2 regions of the Synechococcus sp. MU1611 genome follow, and region 1 is predicted to be linked to the other one. Evidence: predicted binding sites of a transcription regulator. Region 1 holds the regulator's gene; the other holds the start of a gene.
The links. The regulator HrcA, encoded in region 1, represses chaperone genes, less so after heat shock. The targets are predictions, from matches to a motif close to TTAGCACTCNNNNNNNNNGAGTGCTAA.
Positions count from the first base shown of each region.

Region 2: a site for HrcA is predicted at 3,158-3,184, ahead of groES (co-chaperone GroES). Genes of this name have one in related genera too.

Region 1 covers NZ_VTLC01000002.1:84,279-91,604, reverse strand. Annotated here, with positions in the region: gene FZZ92_RS04965 (AI-2E family transporter) at 1-155, shown strand, start outside; gene cysC (adenylyl-sulfate kinase) at 115-759, opposite strand; gene FZZ92_RS04955 (translation initiation factor) at 791-1,117, opposite strand; gene FZZ92_RS04950 (class I SAM-dependent methyltransferase) at 1,147-2,115, shown strand; gene trpB (tryptophan synthase subunit beta) at 2,138-3,394, shown strand; gene FZZ92_RS04940 (heat-inducible transcriptional repressor HrcA) at 3,405-4,382, opposite strand; gene FZZ92_RS04935 (rhodanese-like domain-containing protein) at 4,382-4,735, opposite strand; gene FZZ92_RS04930 (DUF3352 domain-containing protein) at 4,753-6,369, shown strand; gene FZZ92_RS04925 (histidine phosphatase family protein) at 6,347-6,832, shown strand; gene FZZ92_RS04920 (citrate synthase) at 6,849-7,326, shown strand, end outside.
Region 2 covers NZ_VTLC01000006.1:47,893-55,218, forward strand. Annotated here, with positions in the region: gene FZZ92_RS11430 (hypothetical protein) at 1-500, shown strand, start outside; gene FZZ92_RS11435 (hypothetical protein) at 512-868, opposite strand; gene groL (chaperonin GroEL) at 1,090-2,721, opposite strand; gene groES (co-chaperone GroES) at 2,794-3,105, opposite strand; gene atpD (F0F1 ATP synthase subunit beta) at 3,351-4,814, shown strand; gene atpC (ATP synthase F1 subunit epsilon) at 4,889-5,299, shown strand; gene FZZ92_RS11460 (30S ribosomal protein PSRP-3) at 5,448-5,963, opposite strand; gene FZZ92_RS11465 (HAD-IA family hydrolase) at 6,066-6,788, shown strand; gene FZZ92_RS11470 (calcium:proton antiporter) at 6,785-7,326, shown strand, end outside.

The sequences.
Region 1 (7,326 bases):
TCGGCGCCCGGGTGGGCGCCCTTTACGGCGTGGGGGATCTCCTGGGACTGCTATTGGCGGTTCCGGTGGCCAGTTGCATCAAGACCCTGGCCGATGCCGCCAGGGCTGGCGATGTCAGGCCGCCGGAATCACCCCCCGCTCCTGGAGTGCCTTGATCACCAGCTCCACGGAGTCGGCCAGATCCTGCTTGCCGGTGTCGATCTTCAGCTCGGGCGTTTCTGGGGCTTCATAGGGGCTGGAGATGCCGGTGAATTCTTTGATCTGCCCAGCCCGTGCCTTGGCGTAAAGGCCTTTGGGATCGCGGGATTCGCAGACATCGAGATCGGCAGCGCAGAACACCTCGAGAAAGTCGCCGTCCTCCACCAGGCCACGGGCCTTGTCGCGGTCAGCGCGGAAGGGGGAGACGAAGGCGGTCAGCACGATCACCCCCGCATCCAGGAACAACTTGGCCACTTCACCGATGCGGCGGATGTTCTCCTCCCGGTCGGCATCGGAGAAACCCAGGTCTTTGCAGAGCCCATGGCGGATGTTGTCCCCGTCCAGCACATAGGTGGCGAGCCCCCGCTCGAACAGAGCCGCATTGACGGCGTTGGCCAGGGTGCTTTTGCCGGAACCGGAGAGTCCGGTGAACCAGAGGATGGCGCTGCGATGGCCGCGCTGCTTCGAGCGCTCGTCTCGGCCTACGGAGGCTTCATGCCAAGCGATGTTGGTGGACGCACCCTTGTTGGTGAGTTCTCCGTAGGTGGGGCTGGCAGTCATGGCCACGGCATGAAGTGGCGGCCATTCTCACTTATCCACCAGCTCGTTTCGGCCGGTATCCCTCTTTGCTGAGCAGCTCGAGAGTCAGGTCGACCTGATCTCCTTGAAGTTCGATCACCCCATCCTTGGCGGTGCCGCCACTGCCGATGCGTGTTTTGAGTTTCTTCAGCAGAGCCTTGAAGCCCGCAGCATCAAGCTCCAAGCCTCGAATTACCGTCACAGTTTTGCCCCCCTTGCCGCCGCGAGTGGGCTGCACCCGCACCATTTGCTGAGACTTTGCTGTGGGCTCCGTCGTCGCCCCGCTCGGTCGCTGCAGACTGTCAGCGCTGCTGAATTCCTGCCAGCCGCCCTTCGGCATCCACCCGTCGCAATCGAATTGCATTGTCGATGACCACCCATGCTGCGCCCACAACAACGCCGCGCTGGGCCGACTCCAGCCGCGGCCTCGGCCGTTTGATCGAGGCCTTGATCGGTATCGGTCTGCTGCGTCGTCCCCTGTTCTTCCAGGCGCGGCAGCTGATCATTCGTACGGCTGAGCGCAACGGCATTCCTTGGCGGGCCCGACGCAAGGAGCTGCAGCAGGCGGCAGCACCGTTGCTGGCTGCCAGCACTACGGCAGGTCTCACCCCGCCGGCCTATTACCTATCTCGATTCCATGCCTATGAGCAGGGCAACCTCTGCTGGCAGGCTGCCGCTGAAGCAGAGCAGGCCACCGATGCCATGGCCTTGCGGGTTTGGCCGGAGGAGCCGCTGAAGCCTGCCGAGGCTCAGGCACGACTCCGCGATGCCATCCATGCTGTGGCAGAACCGTTGCTCCCCGCAACGATCGACCGTGTCGTGGATCTGGGCTGTTCCGTCGGGGTGAGCACCCAGGCCCTGGCCCGCTGGCTGAACGCCCGTGCCGCAGCCAGCTCTGTGCACACTCCGACGCTGATCGGCCTGGATTTGTCGCCAGAGATGCTGTCGGTGGCCCGCGTGCGTGACCCCCAGGGCCTTGTGCATGACTGGCGACATGCCGCCGCCGAAGCCACCGGGCTGGCCTCGGGTTCAGTCGATCTGGTCAGCCTGCAGTTCGTCTGCCATGAGCTTCCCCAGGGGGCGACCCGTGCTGTCCTGGCCGAAGCGGCCCGGTTGCTGCGGCCTGGTGGTGTTCTGCTGATGGTGGATCAGGACCCTGGCTCGTCCGTGCTGCAGCGCTTGCCGGCGCCGGTGGCCACGTTGCTCAAGAGCACAGAGCCCTTCATTGAGCAGTACTTCGCCCTGGATCTGCCCGCAGCGCTGCAGGAGGCCGGGTTCCGGAATCCCAGCATCCGTGCCTGCGACCCACGGCACCGTGTGATCGCCTGCTTACGCTGAGCCGACGCTCCAACGTCGATCCGTGACCAGCACTTTGCCCAACGCCAGCACTCCGGATCCCTCCAGCTTGCAGCCGGCGGTTCGTCCCGGCGCCCATGGTCGCTTTGGCCGATTCGGGGGGCAGTACGTGCCTGAAACCCTGATGCCGGCTTTGGCGGAGTTGGAGCAGGCGGCCGCCCAGGCCTGGAATGATCCGGCCTTCACTGCTGAGCTCAACCGCCTGCTGAAGAACTACGTCGGTCGGGCGACACCGCTCTACGAAGCTGAGCGTCTTACTGCTCATTACCGCCGCTCCGACGGTGGTCCCCGCATCTGGCTGAAGCGAGAAGATCTCAACCACACCGGTGCGCACAAGATCAACAACGCTCTGGGGCAGGCCCTGCTGGCGCTGCGCATGGGCAAGAAGCGAATCATTGCTGAGACCGGTGCGGGCCAGCACGGCGTCGCTACGGCCACGGTTTGTGCCCGCTTCGGCCTCGAGTGCGTGATCTACATGGGTGCGGAAGACATGCGCCGCCAGGCCCTCAATGTGTTTCGCATGCGCTTGCTGGGCGCCACGGTCCAACCGGTGACGGCGGGCACCGCCACCCTTAAGGACGCCACCAGTGAAGCCATCCGCGACTGGGTGACCAACGTCGAGTCCACCCACTACATCCTGGGCTCCGTCGCTGGCCCGCATCCCTATCCAATGTTGGTGCGGGATTTCCACGCGGTGATTGGTGAAGAGTCCAAGCAGCAGTGTCAGGAGGCCTTCGGACGGCTGCCGGATGTGTTGATGGCCTGTGTGGGTGGTGGCTCCAATGCCATGGGTCTGTTCCACCCCTTCGTTCAGGACACCTCTGTTCGCCTGATCGGCGTTGAGGCCGCCGGCGATGGCGTGGCGACAGGCCGCCACGCCGCAACGATCACCGAAGGCCGTGCCGGCGTTCTCCATGGCGCCATGAGCCTGTTGCTGCAGGACGGCGACGGCCAGGTGATGGAGGCCCACTCCATCTCGGCTGGTCTCGACTATCCCGGTGTCGGCCCTGAGCACAGCTACCTGCGTGAAATCGGCCGGGCGGAATATGCGGCCGTCACCGATCAGCAGGCCCTGGATGCCCTGCGGTTGGTGAGTGAGCTGGAGGGAATCATTCCGGCCCTGGAAACCGCTCACGCCTTCGCTTGGCTGGAGCAGCTCTGCCCAACCCTGGCCGAGGGCACTGAAGTGGTGATCAATTGCTCCGGCCGAGGCGACAAGGACGTCAACACCGTGGCCGAGAAGCTGGGGGATCAGCTTTAGAGCTCAGGTATCAAGCCAGCAGCAACTCAAGATGTCGGGCTACGCACTGCACCGCAGCGCGTGCCGTGGCGTAGGCCATGCGCATGGGACCTACGAGGGCCACGTGCCCGAGCCCCTCGTTGCAGCGATAGGGGGCTTGAACCACCGCACACGCCTCCAACGCAGGCTGCGGATGCTCGCCGCCGATCCACACCCGTGCGGATGCACCGCGACTTATCAAGGTGCAGGGTTCTTCGTCGATCAGTTCCAGCAGCGGTCGAAGGCTTGCCGTGCTTTCAAATTCCGGTTCGCTCACCAGCCTTGAGAGGCCATGCACCACTACAGACGTGGGGTTGTTGGTGGGAGTGGGCTGGTCGAGGGCGCTGCGCAGCACAGCGCCGCTGCGTTGCAACTGCCTGGGCAGTGCCTCCCAGTTCAGCTCGCCCTCTTCGAGCTGCGCCGACGCCCAGCGTTCCATTGCGGTGAGTTCGGCTTCGGCGCCGTGCGGCAGGCGCAGGTTGAGATGGCTGGCGCTGCCATTGGCTTCCACCAGCATCACCAGCAGTCGATCACCACTCGGCACCAGACGGATCGTCTCCAGTTGGCGGTTCTCCTGCTGCGGTTGGGTGATCAGGCTCATCAGGCCGGTGAAATCCGTTAGTCGCCGCGCCAGATGCATCAGCAGGTCATCGAGACCCGCCCAGCGCAGGCTTAGGCCCGTCAGCTCCCGTTCCAGGTGCTGAACGGCAACGCCTGGTTCAGGCAGCAGCGCATTCACGTAGTGCCGGTATCCCATCGGACTGGGAATGCGTCCGGCTGAGGTGTGCGGTTGATGCAGCAGACCACGACGTTCTAGAGCCCCCATGGCGGAGCGAACGGTGGCTGAGCTGGCTGGGATGCCGAAGCGTTGCACCAGGGTGCGGCTTCCCACCGGTTCCATGGTGTCGACGTAATGGTGCACCGTCGCCTGAAGCACCTGTTCTTGCCGAAGGGACAGGGGCTTGCTCATCAGTAGCGGGGAACGCTGGGATCCACCTGCAGGCTCCAGGCATCAATTCCTCCCTCAAGGTTCCATACCTCGAGGCCCCAGGGCTGGTCCAGCAGCCACAGGCCGAAGTGGTAGCTGCGAACGCCTGCATGGCAAACCACCACCACCGCTTGATCGGGTTTGAGGTCAGCTTGCAGCGTCGTGAGCCATTCATTGGATTGGCTTAGGGGTCGGTGCAGAACTGCGCCGGGGAAAGGTGCGATCGCGAGCTCAGCCGCCTCACGCACATCCACCAGCTGGGGTGAAGGCTGCTCACTTTGCAGCCACTGCTGCAATTCGGAGGCTTGGATTGGTTGTGGTTGGGATTGGCCCATGGCGCCATTCTGCGTTGATGGACAAAGATGAAGGGATCCGAGAACGCCGGCCCATGAAGGCCCGCCCCTTCCTCAGCGCTGCCGGCGCTGTGCTGCTGTCGCTGCTTCTTCTGGCTGCTGGTCTGCTTTGGACCATGGATCGCCAGAGCCCCCTTCATCTGGCTGAGCAGCCTTTGCGTCTGCCCCGGGCGGCTCGCTTTGTGCCGAGGGATGCCGATTTATCCCTGCACTGGCTGGCCGATCCCAGACGTCTGCCCGCCTATGCCCAGGCCGTCGCCCCTGCATCGGAACGCCGCGATGCCCGCGATGGTGCACGGCAGTGGCGTGAGGGGGTCTTCGCCTTGGCGGGCCTGCAGTTCGGTCTTGAGCTGGAGCCCTGGCTTGGTGAGGAAGTCAGCCTCACCCTCACCGATGGCGCCTCCAACGCCGGCTGGGTTCTGGCCTTGACCAGTCGGGATGACGATGGCGCCAGGCGTTTCTTGCAACGGTTCTGGCAGACCCGCAGCCTGGCGGGCACCGATCTGCAGATCAGCAGTTACCGCGGCATCGGTGTGATCAGCGGCCAGGGGGCCTTGGTGGGGCATGACCCCCAACCTCTGGCCACGGCCTTGATTGATGACGACCTGCTCTTGGTGGCCTCAGGCCGGGGCGTGCTGGAGCAGGCCCTCGATGTCTCTCAGCTTCCGGATCAGCATCAGCTGGGGGATGAACGTCTGCAGCGTCAGGTCGCTGATCTCGGTCAGGGTGTGGCGCTGCTGACGGCATCGCCACACGCCCTTCAGCATTGGTTGCAGTTTCCTGAGGTGGTAGCCCAACGCGAGGATCTGAACGGGCTTGTGGCTTCGCTTCGGCCGGAGGGTTCGACCCTTGCGGTGGATGGGCGGCTCGGGTTCCAGCAAGCCATTGCTTCCGCCCCATGGCCTGACCTGACGGATCTGACCGCCTCGGCTGGTGGACATGGCCGTTGGCTGGCGCAGCTGCAAAGTCCAGCACGTCTGTTGGATCCGGGCGAAAGCCATCCGCTGGCCCAGTGGTTCGGCCCGGTTCTCGCGCAGCAGTTGCGGGACCAGCCGGCTGCAGATGCTGTTGTTCAGTCCGATGAAGGCCCTCTTCTCTGGCAAGACCAGTCCGAGGGCTGGCTCTTGGCCACGCGCTCTCAAAGTCCCGCCAGGGATGCGGTGGATGCACGTCTGCAGGAGCAAGGCCTGACCCGGTCTGAGCTGGACGGAGATGGTGAGGTCTTGAGTGTGTGGACGCGTCTTGTTCGCCAGCGGGGACGCCAGCCTGGAGTGGATGCCCAGCTGGCTGTGGCTCAGGTCAGCTCGTCCTCTCTGAACTGGTGGGGTGAGTCGTTGATGGCTCTGGCGCAGCGTCAGAACGGACGTGCCCTTCAGCCTCTCGTGAACCAGTGGCAGGAGCTCGTATCGGCCTCCCAGCCCGTGCAGGCTCTTCTTTTGGCGGATGCCCCGGCTCGATCACTGTTGGGTCAATGGCGGCCGTGGGGGCTGCTGCAGGTGATGGCAGGGCGGCCCTTGCAGGACCAGGTCAGGGGTCTGGCGTTCGCCGTCGACGCTGATCGTCTGGAGCAGGGCGGTACCGAGATTCCTTTGCATGCCCGCCTCGAACTCGGCTGAACTGGTTCTGCTGCGGCATGGCATCGCAGAACCCCGCCAGGCGGGGCGGGATCATCCGGATCGCCCCCTCACCGCGGCCGGGCGTCAGCGCACGCAACTGGTGATGGCAGCCTTGGTGCGACGGGGGCTGAGGCTCGATCGCCTGTTGTCCAGTCCTTACCGCAGGGCACTGCAAACGGCGGAACTGGCCCTAGAGGCGGGGCTCGCCTCACGCCTTGTGGTGGACGAACGCCTCAAGCCAGGAGGGGCCCTTGAAACGCTGCTGAGCTCGGTCGATGGACGGCTCGGCCTGGTGGGCCATGAGCCGGATCTTGGAGACCTGGCCTGCATGCTTCTGGGGTGTCCCCCTGGTGGCCTGCTGTTGAAGAAAGCCGGCGTGATCCAGCTGCATTGTTCGGCGGGCCAGTGGCAGTTGCAGGCCTTGCTTCGCCCGGCACTGTTGATTGAAGATTTAGGTTGCTGATAGAGGCAATCAGGTGGTGGCCCAGCAGCAGACAGGAGACCTGCGCCATGCGCGGACCGGGATCGAACTGCGGCCAGGCCTCGACGGTGTTCCGGCGACCCAGTCGGGCATCTGCGATATCGATGGAGACCAGGGGCTGCTCACCTATCGCGGCTACCCGATGCAGGATCTGGCAGCCAACAGCAGCTTTCTGGAGACGGCCTACCTGCTGATCTGGGGAGAGCTGCCGAGCCGCGATCAGTTGGCGCAGTTTGAGCACGCGGTGCAGATGCACCGGCGTGTCAGCTTCCGGGTGCGGGACATGATGAAGTGCTTCCCGGCCAGCGGCCATCCGATGGATGCCCTGCAATCAAGTGCAGCATCCCTCGGCCTGTTTTATTCCCGCCGGGCCATTGACGACCCGCAATACATCTATGACGCGGTGGTGCGGCTGATTGCCAAGATCCCGACGATGGTGGCGGCGTTTCAGCTGATTCGCAAAGGCCAAGATCCGA
Region 2 (7,326 bases), on a different contig from region 1:
TTGATGGATTCACGCAATATGAATACACTGATGGGCAGCCCATCAAGGGCAGCAAGTCAACTCCCATTGGTCAAGACCTTGTGGTTGTCGATTCGATAAGGCATAAACTATTGCCTTATTCAAACGCTTCTATCGTCAACCTTGTTGGTCAAACTTATCGAAAAAAAATTCAATGGTGCCAGTCTGTTGACTTTTTTATTGCAAACGCTGGTGCAGGCCAGCTAGTTCCTCATCGATTTTGCAAAAAGCCAGGTATTTTACATTCCAACGAGAAACATTGTGTTTTTTCTATGGGAATCAACAATACAACCGTGAAACTGGTCGACAAGTCGCTCGTGAGCGATGTCGGAAACTTGTTTGCTAGTGATAGAAGAAAGAAGGCAGATGTATCAGGTTCTGGATTAATTAGCTACAGCATACACATAGAAGTTGTCATAAATATGATCATAACCATGTTGAATTTAAGTGAACGGCTAGTGCCGATCACCACCGATCTTTAGTAATAAGTTAGTCAAAGGCCTGGTGCCTTCAGGCCTGATCCAAAGAAGGCAAGTTCCTTATGAACGCGATCCAACTCATACAACATTTTGGTTTCTTTCTTTTCGAGGATCTCAACACGTTTCAAAAGATCTTCTAACAATTTATTTTGCAGTGATTCAACTTGAACTTGCCTTTTTTGTACGCCTTGTGATGGTGGTGCCGCAGACCCTGCTGTAGAAAGAATTCCTCCATCCGTTTCGACGTACAACAACGCCAGACGCTCCAATACCTTGGAGTAAGCCTTGTCTTGGCGTCGACAGAGATCCTTAAAACGCTGGAGCGTCTCCGGGGCGAACTGAGCGGCAAAGGCACCAAGGCGCTGTGGCATTTGTCCCGACAGAACCAGACGAATCAATACATTAACCCGCGCACTTCTGCACCCCTACTCATTCATGTCTTGCAGCTGAAACCGCACCCCAACCGTTCGATGTCTTGAAGGGTCTAGATCTGACAAGGCAATGACTGAGTCAAAAAAAGAGGCCCCGCAGGACCTCTTGATATGACTGGGATGTGGGTGATTCGGTGGTTTGCGAACCACCCGCACAGACGTCAATAGTCGAAGTCACCGCCGCCCATGCCACCGGCAGGAGCTGCTTCCTTCTTCTCAGGCAAGTCAGCCACGATGCACTCAGTGGTCAACACCATGCCAGCAATCGATGCGGCATTCTGCAGACCGGAGCGGGTCACCTTGGCGGGGTCAACGATGCCGGCAGCCAGCATGTCGACGTACTCGCCGGAAGCTGCGTTGAAGCCCTCGGCACCTGCGCGAGCCTTGACGTTCTCAGCCACAACAGCACCGTTGGCACCTGCGTTTTCAGCGATGCGCATCAGCGGAGCGGTCAGAGCAGCAGCCACGATGTTGGCGCCAATCAGCTCCTCGCCAGAGAGGCTGGAGGCAGCCCACTGCTCCAGGGCCGGAGCCAGGTGAGCCAGGGTGGTGCCACCACCAGGAACAATGCCTTCCTCAACAGCCGCCTTGGTGGCGTTGATGGCGTCCTCGAGACGGAGTTTCTTGTCCTTCATCTCAGTTTCGGTGGCCGCACCCACCTTCACCACAGCGACGCCACCGGCCAGTTTGGCCAGGCGCTCCTGCAGCTTCTCCTTGTCGTAGGTGGAGTCGGTCTCGTCCATCTGCTTCTTGATCTGTTCGCAGCGGGCGCCGACAGCCGCCTCGTTGCCCTCGGCAACGATGGTGGTGGTGTCTTTGTTGATGGTGATGCGGCGGGCGGTGCCCAACATCTCCAGCTTGGCGTTCTCCAGCTTGAGGCCAGCGTCCTCGGTAATCAGCTGACCATTGGTCAGAACAGCCATGTCTTCCAACATGGCCTTGCGGCGATCGCCGAAACCAGGAGCCTTCACAGCAGCAACGTTCAACACGCCCCGCAGACGATTCACCACCAGGGTGGCGAGAGCTTCCTTCTCGATGTCCTCAGCAATGATCAGCAGAGGCTTGCCGGTCCGTGCGATCTGCTCCAGCACAGGCACGAGATCCTGAACCAGGCCGATCTTCTTGTCGGTGAGCAGGATGTAGGGCTCGTCGAGGACGGCTTCCATCCGCTCGGTGTCAGTCGCGAAATAAGGGGAGATGTAGCCCTTGTCGAAACGCATGCCCTCGGTGACCTCGAGCTCGGTCTCCATGGACTTGCCCTCTTCGAGGGAAATCACACCTTCCTTGCCAACCTTGTCCATGGCATCGGCAATCATCTTGCCGACTTCTTCGTCGTTGCCGGCAGAGATGGTGCCGACCTGAGCGATGGCGTTGCTGTCAGCGATGGGCTTGGCCATTTCCTGGATCTTGCTTACCAGGAAATCGGAGGCCTTGTCGATGCCCTTTTTCAGAGTGATCGCATTGGCACCGGCGGCCACGTTGCGCAAACCGGCCTTGACCATGGCGTGAGCCAGGACGGTGGCGGTGGTGGTGCCGTCACCGGCAGCGTCGTTTGTTTTCGAGGCGGCCTGGCGGATCAGAGCAACACCGGTGTTCTCGATGTGATCTTCAAGCTCGATCTCCTTGGCGATGGTGACACCGTCATTGATGATCTGGGGTGCACCGAACTTCTTCTCCAGCACCACGTTGCGGCCCTTGGGACCCAGGGTCACCGCAACGGCTTCAGCCAGGATGTCGATGCCTTTCTCGAGAGCGCGACGGGCGTTCTCGTTGTAAATGATGCGCTTTGCCATGGAAGGCGTTTCCTAATGAAGAGGATGAATGATGAATAGGGATGGCTGAGCCGCAACTCAGCAGAGCTGATCTCAGTTGACGACAGCCAGGATGTCTTTCTCGGACAGCAGCACGTATTCATCGCTGCCGAGCTTGATGTCGGTGCCGGCGTACTTGCTGTAGAGGACCTTGTCGCCCACACCGACTTCGGGAGCCTGACGGCTGCCATCGTCGTTGCGCTTGCCGGGGCCCACTTGAACCACTTCACCCACTTGGGGCTTTTCCTTTGCGGTATCGGGCAGAAGGATGCCGCCGGCGGTCTTCTCTTCGGATTCGGAGACCTTGATGAAGATGCGGTCGCCGAGCGGTTTAACAGTTGAGACGCTGAGAGAAACAGCAGCCATGGGTACTTGCAGGAGCAGGGACAGGGCGCAATGCGCCACGCATCGAACCGAGTTGGCACTCGATGCCGATGAGTGCCAACGTATGCAATCGGGCGGCCCCTTTTCTAGTCCTAGAGCTGTGCGGGTGTCCGAACCGCAGGCTGTGCCGACCCAACCGATGGGAGCGTTGAACTGACAGTGGTATGGTTGCGCCGCTCTGAATGGGTCCGAGCGCGTAGCGCCTGTTCCCGCAACTCTCCTTACCTATGGTCGCTTCTGCTCCTGCATCTGCTGGCACCAAGGGTGTGATCCGTCAGGTGATCGGCCCGGTTCTGGACGTGGAATTTCCCGCAGGGAAATTGCCCAAGATCTATAACGCCCTGCGCATCGAGGGCAAAAACCCCGCAGGTGATGACGTCGCTCTGACGGCTGAAGTTCAACAGCTGCTGGGTGACCACCGTGTTCGCGCCGTTGCCATGAGTGGCACCGACGGACTCGTCCGCGGCATGGAAGCCGTCGACACCGGTGCACCGATCTCAGTGCCCGTCGGCGAAGCCACCCTGGGCAGAATCTTCAACGTTCTCGGCGAGCCCGTTGACGAGCAAGGACCTGTCAACACCACAACCACTGCTCCCATCCACCGCGAGGCGCCCAACCTCACCGAACTGGAAACAAAGCCCAAGGTTTTCGAAACCGGCATCAAGGTGATCGATCTGCTGGCTCCTTACCGCCAAGGCGGAAAGGTGGGCCTGTTCGGCGGTGCCGGCGTGGGTAAAACCGTGCTGATTCAGGAGCTGATCAACAACATCGCCAAAGAGCATGGCGGTGTGTCTGTCTTTGGCGGCGTGGGCGAGCGCACCCGCGAAGGCAACGACCTCTATGAGGAATTCAAAGAGTCTGGCGTGATCAACGCTGACGACCTTTCCAAGTCGAAGGTGGCCCTTTGCTACGGCCAGATGAACGAGCCCCCCGGCGCCCGGATGCGCGTGGGTCTCTCCGCTCTGACCATGGCGGAGCACTTCCGCGACGTGAACAAGCAGGACGTTCTGCTGTTCGTCGACAACATCTTCCGATTCGTGCAGGCCGGTTCCGAAGTGTCCGCACTTCTCGGCCGCATGCCTTCCGCTGTGGGCTACCAGCCCACCCTCGGCACCGACGTGGGTGCTCTCCAAGAGCGTGTTGCCTCAACCGTTGAGGGATCCATCACCTCGATTCAGGCGGTTTACGTCCCTGCTGACGACCTGACCGACCCCGCTCCTGCGACCACCTTTGCTCACCTCGATGCCACCACGGTGCTGAACCGTGCCCTGGCCTCCAAAGGCATCTACCCCGCTGTGGACCCTTTGGATTCCACCAGCACCATGCTGCAGCCAGCAGTGGTGGGTGACGAGCACTACCGCACCGCACGCGCAGTGCAGTCCACCCTGCAGCGCTACAAGGAACTCCAGGACATCATCGCGATTCTGGGTCTCGACGAACTGTCGGAAGACGACCGTCGCACCGTGGATCGTGCCCGCAAGGTGGAGAAATTCCTCTCCCAGCCCTTCTTCGTGGCTGAAATCTTTACCGGCATGCCCGGTAAGTACGTGAAGCTGGACGACACCATCGCCGGTTTCAACCAGATCCTCGCCGGCGAGCTGGACAGCCTCCCCGAAGCCGCCTTCTACCTGGTGGGCAACATCGAGGAAGTGAAAGCCAAGGCCGAGAAGATCGCCGCCGAAACCAAGTGATCCTTGCGGGGGTGTGATTCACACCCCCAATCACGTGTTTCTCGACAGTCCGTTCTCTTTTCGAACCAAGGTTCATGTCCCTCACCCTCCGCGTGCTGGCAACAGACCAGAACGTCTTTGATGGCAGCGCCGACGAGGTGATCCTGCCTAGTACCACCGGTCAACTCGGCATCCTGCCCGGCCACATTTCGCTGCTCACCGCCATCGACATCGGTGTTCTGCGGGTTCGTGCCAACGGAGCCTGGAACTCCATCGCTCTGATGGGTGGTTTCGCCGAAGTCGATGCCGACGAAGTCACCGTTCTGGTGAACAAAGCCGAACTGGGCAGCGCCATCGATGCCGGTACCGCCGAAGCCGCCTTCCAGAAAGCCTCAACCGTCGTGGCTGGCATGGAAGGCCAACCGGCTTCTCCGGAAAAGCTCAAGGCACAGCAACAGCTGAATGAAGCCAGGGCTCGCCTGCAAGCCAGTAAAACTCCCGACTGATTCATCTGCTTCGCAGATTGACTCCAATACGCCAGGGGCTCACGCTCCTGGCTTTTTTGATGGTTCATCCGGATCACCACCTACCTTCGGGCAGACACAAAAAAACCTGCCCGAAGGCAGGTTTGGATGAACAACCTGGAGAAAGGGTTCAGGCGGTACCGCAGAACGTGACGTCGGGGAACTTGACCTTGGCCTCGTCGAGGCTCTTGCCCTTGCCTTCCTCCTGCCAGTAGTTGATCACCTCAGTGGCTTGGTTGAGCACTTCAACCCGCTCGTTATCGGTGATCCAGCTCTTCCCTTCCAGCTCGGTCTTCAAGCTTTCCCAGGCATCCTCACGGGGCCAGAAGAAGTAGGAGGTGAGGGGACTGGGGCCACCGCCGACGATCTGATCAACGGCAAGGGCCACGTTGTCGGGAAGCCAGAGGATCTTCAGCAGGAAGCGGCCCTCGTCGGCCTTAGGGGTGTAGCCGGAGGGAACACCATCGGCGTCGATGGTTGCCGTGGCCAGAGCCGCGGCGGCACCCTTCAGAACAGGACGGCCTTCACCCTCGCTGGCTGCAGGCTTTTCAGTGGTTTCAGCTGCCTGGGTGGCGCCTTCAGCCGCGTCGGCGGACGGAGTCGCGACCTCCTGGTCGGTAGGGGCAGCGCCTTCGGTGACCGGCATGGTGTCAGCGCTCAAGACAGAAATACAAACAACTAACCTACCAGCCGCTCCCCATCAGACGTTCTGGGATCTCCAACCATCCTGCTGTTCGACATTGATGGTGTGATCCGCGATGTCGCTGGCAGTTACCGAAGGGCCCTCCAATGCACTGTCCAGCACTACTGCGGTTGGCAGCCCAGCGCCGATGCCATCGATGCACTGAAGGCTGAAGGGGCCTGGAACAACGACTGGGACGCCAGCCTTGAATTGCTGCGGCGCCACGGCGCTGCTCTGCCGGATCGGACCGCACTGATCGATGTCTTCAGCGACTTTTACTTCGGCGGAGATCCAGAGGGGGACCCCAGTCACTGGACTGGATTCATCGGCGATGAGCCCCTGCTGGTGGACGCCAGCTTTTTCGCCACGCTCTCCCAGAGGAAGATGCGCTGGGGATTCGTGAGCGGTGCTGAGCCGCCCTCAGCACGCTTCGTGCTGCAGCAGCGACTGGGGCTCCAGGATCCACCCTTGATCGCGATGGGAGATGCCCCCGACAAACCAGATCCCACAGGCTTGATCCGCCTGGCCAAGGCTCTGGGGGCGGACATCGAGGGAGCTCGGGTGGCTTATCTCGGCGACACCGTGGCCGATGTGCACACCGTGATTCAAGCCCGAGAACGCTGGCCGGAGCAACGGTTCGTGAGTCTTGCTGTGGTGCCACCTCACCTGCAGACCGCGGGGCAGGCACAGGCGCGAACAATCTATGAACAACGGCTGCAGGAGGCCGGCGCTGATCTGGTGCTGAACAACACCAATGCGCTGCTGAGCTGGGAGGGAGCTATGGCATGAGGGCGGCCGTTCTCCGCGAAACTCCCCTACTCATCGGGATCCTGGCCCTAATCAGCCTGGAAACCACAACAGTGCTCGACTGGCTGCTCCTGCAACCCGCACTGCCCGTCCTCACGGGTCTTGGCCTGCTCAGTGTGCTGGTGCTGCTGATGGCGCGGGGAGTGGCGCACCATGCCGACCAACTGGCGGAGCAACTCGCGGAGCCCCTGGGGACCCTGGTGCTGACCGGATCCGTGATCGTGATTGAGCTAGCCCTGATTGCCTCCACGATGCTGACGGGAGACAGCAACCCGACCCTGGCCCGCGACTCGATGTTCTCGGTGCTGATGATCGTGCTCACGGGGGTGAAGGGCGTGACCTTAATCGTGGCCGCCAGGTTTCAGAGACAGGGCCGAACCCAGCCCATGCAGCTGGAAGACCTGGCAGCTGTAAATCAGAGCGGTTCAAGTGCCTACATCAATCTGATCACCACCATGAGCGTTCTGGCTCTGGTACTTCCAAACTTCAGCCAGGACAGCCTCGAGGCCAACTACTCGCT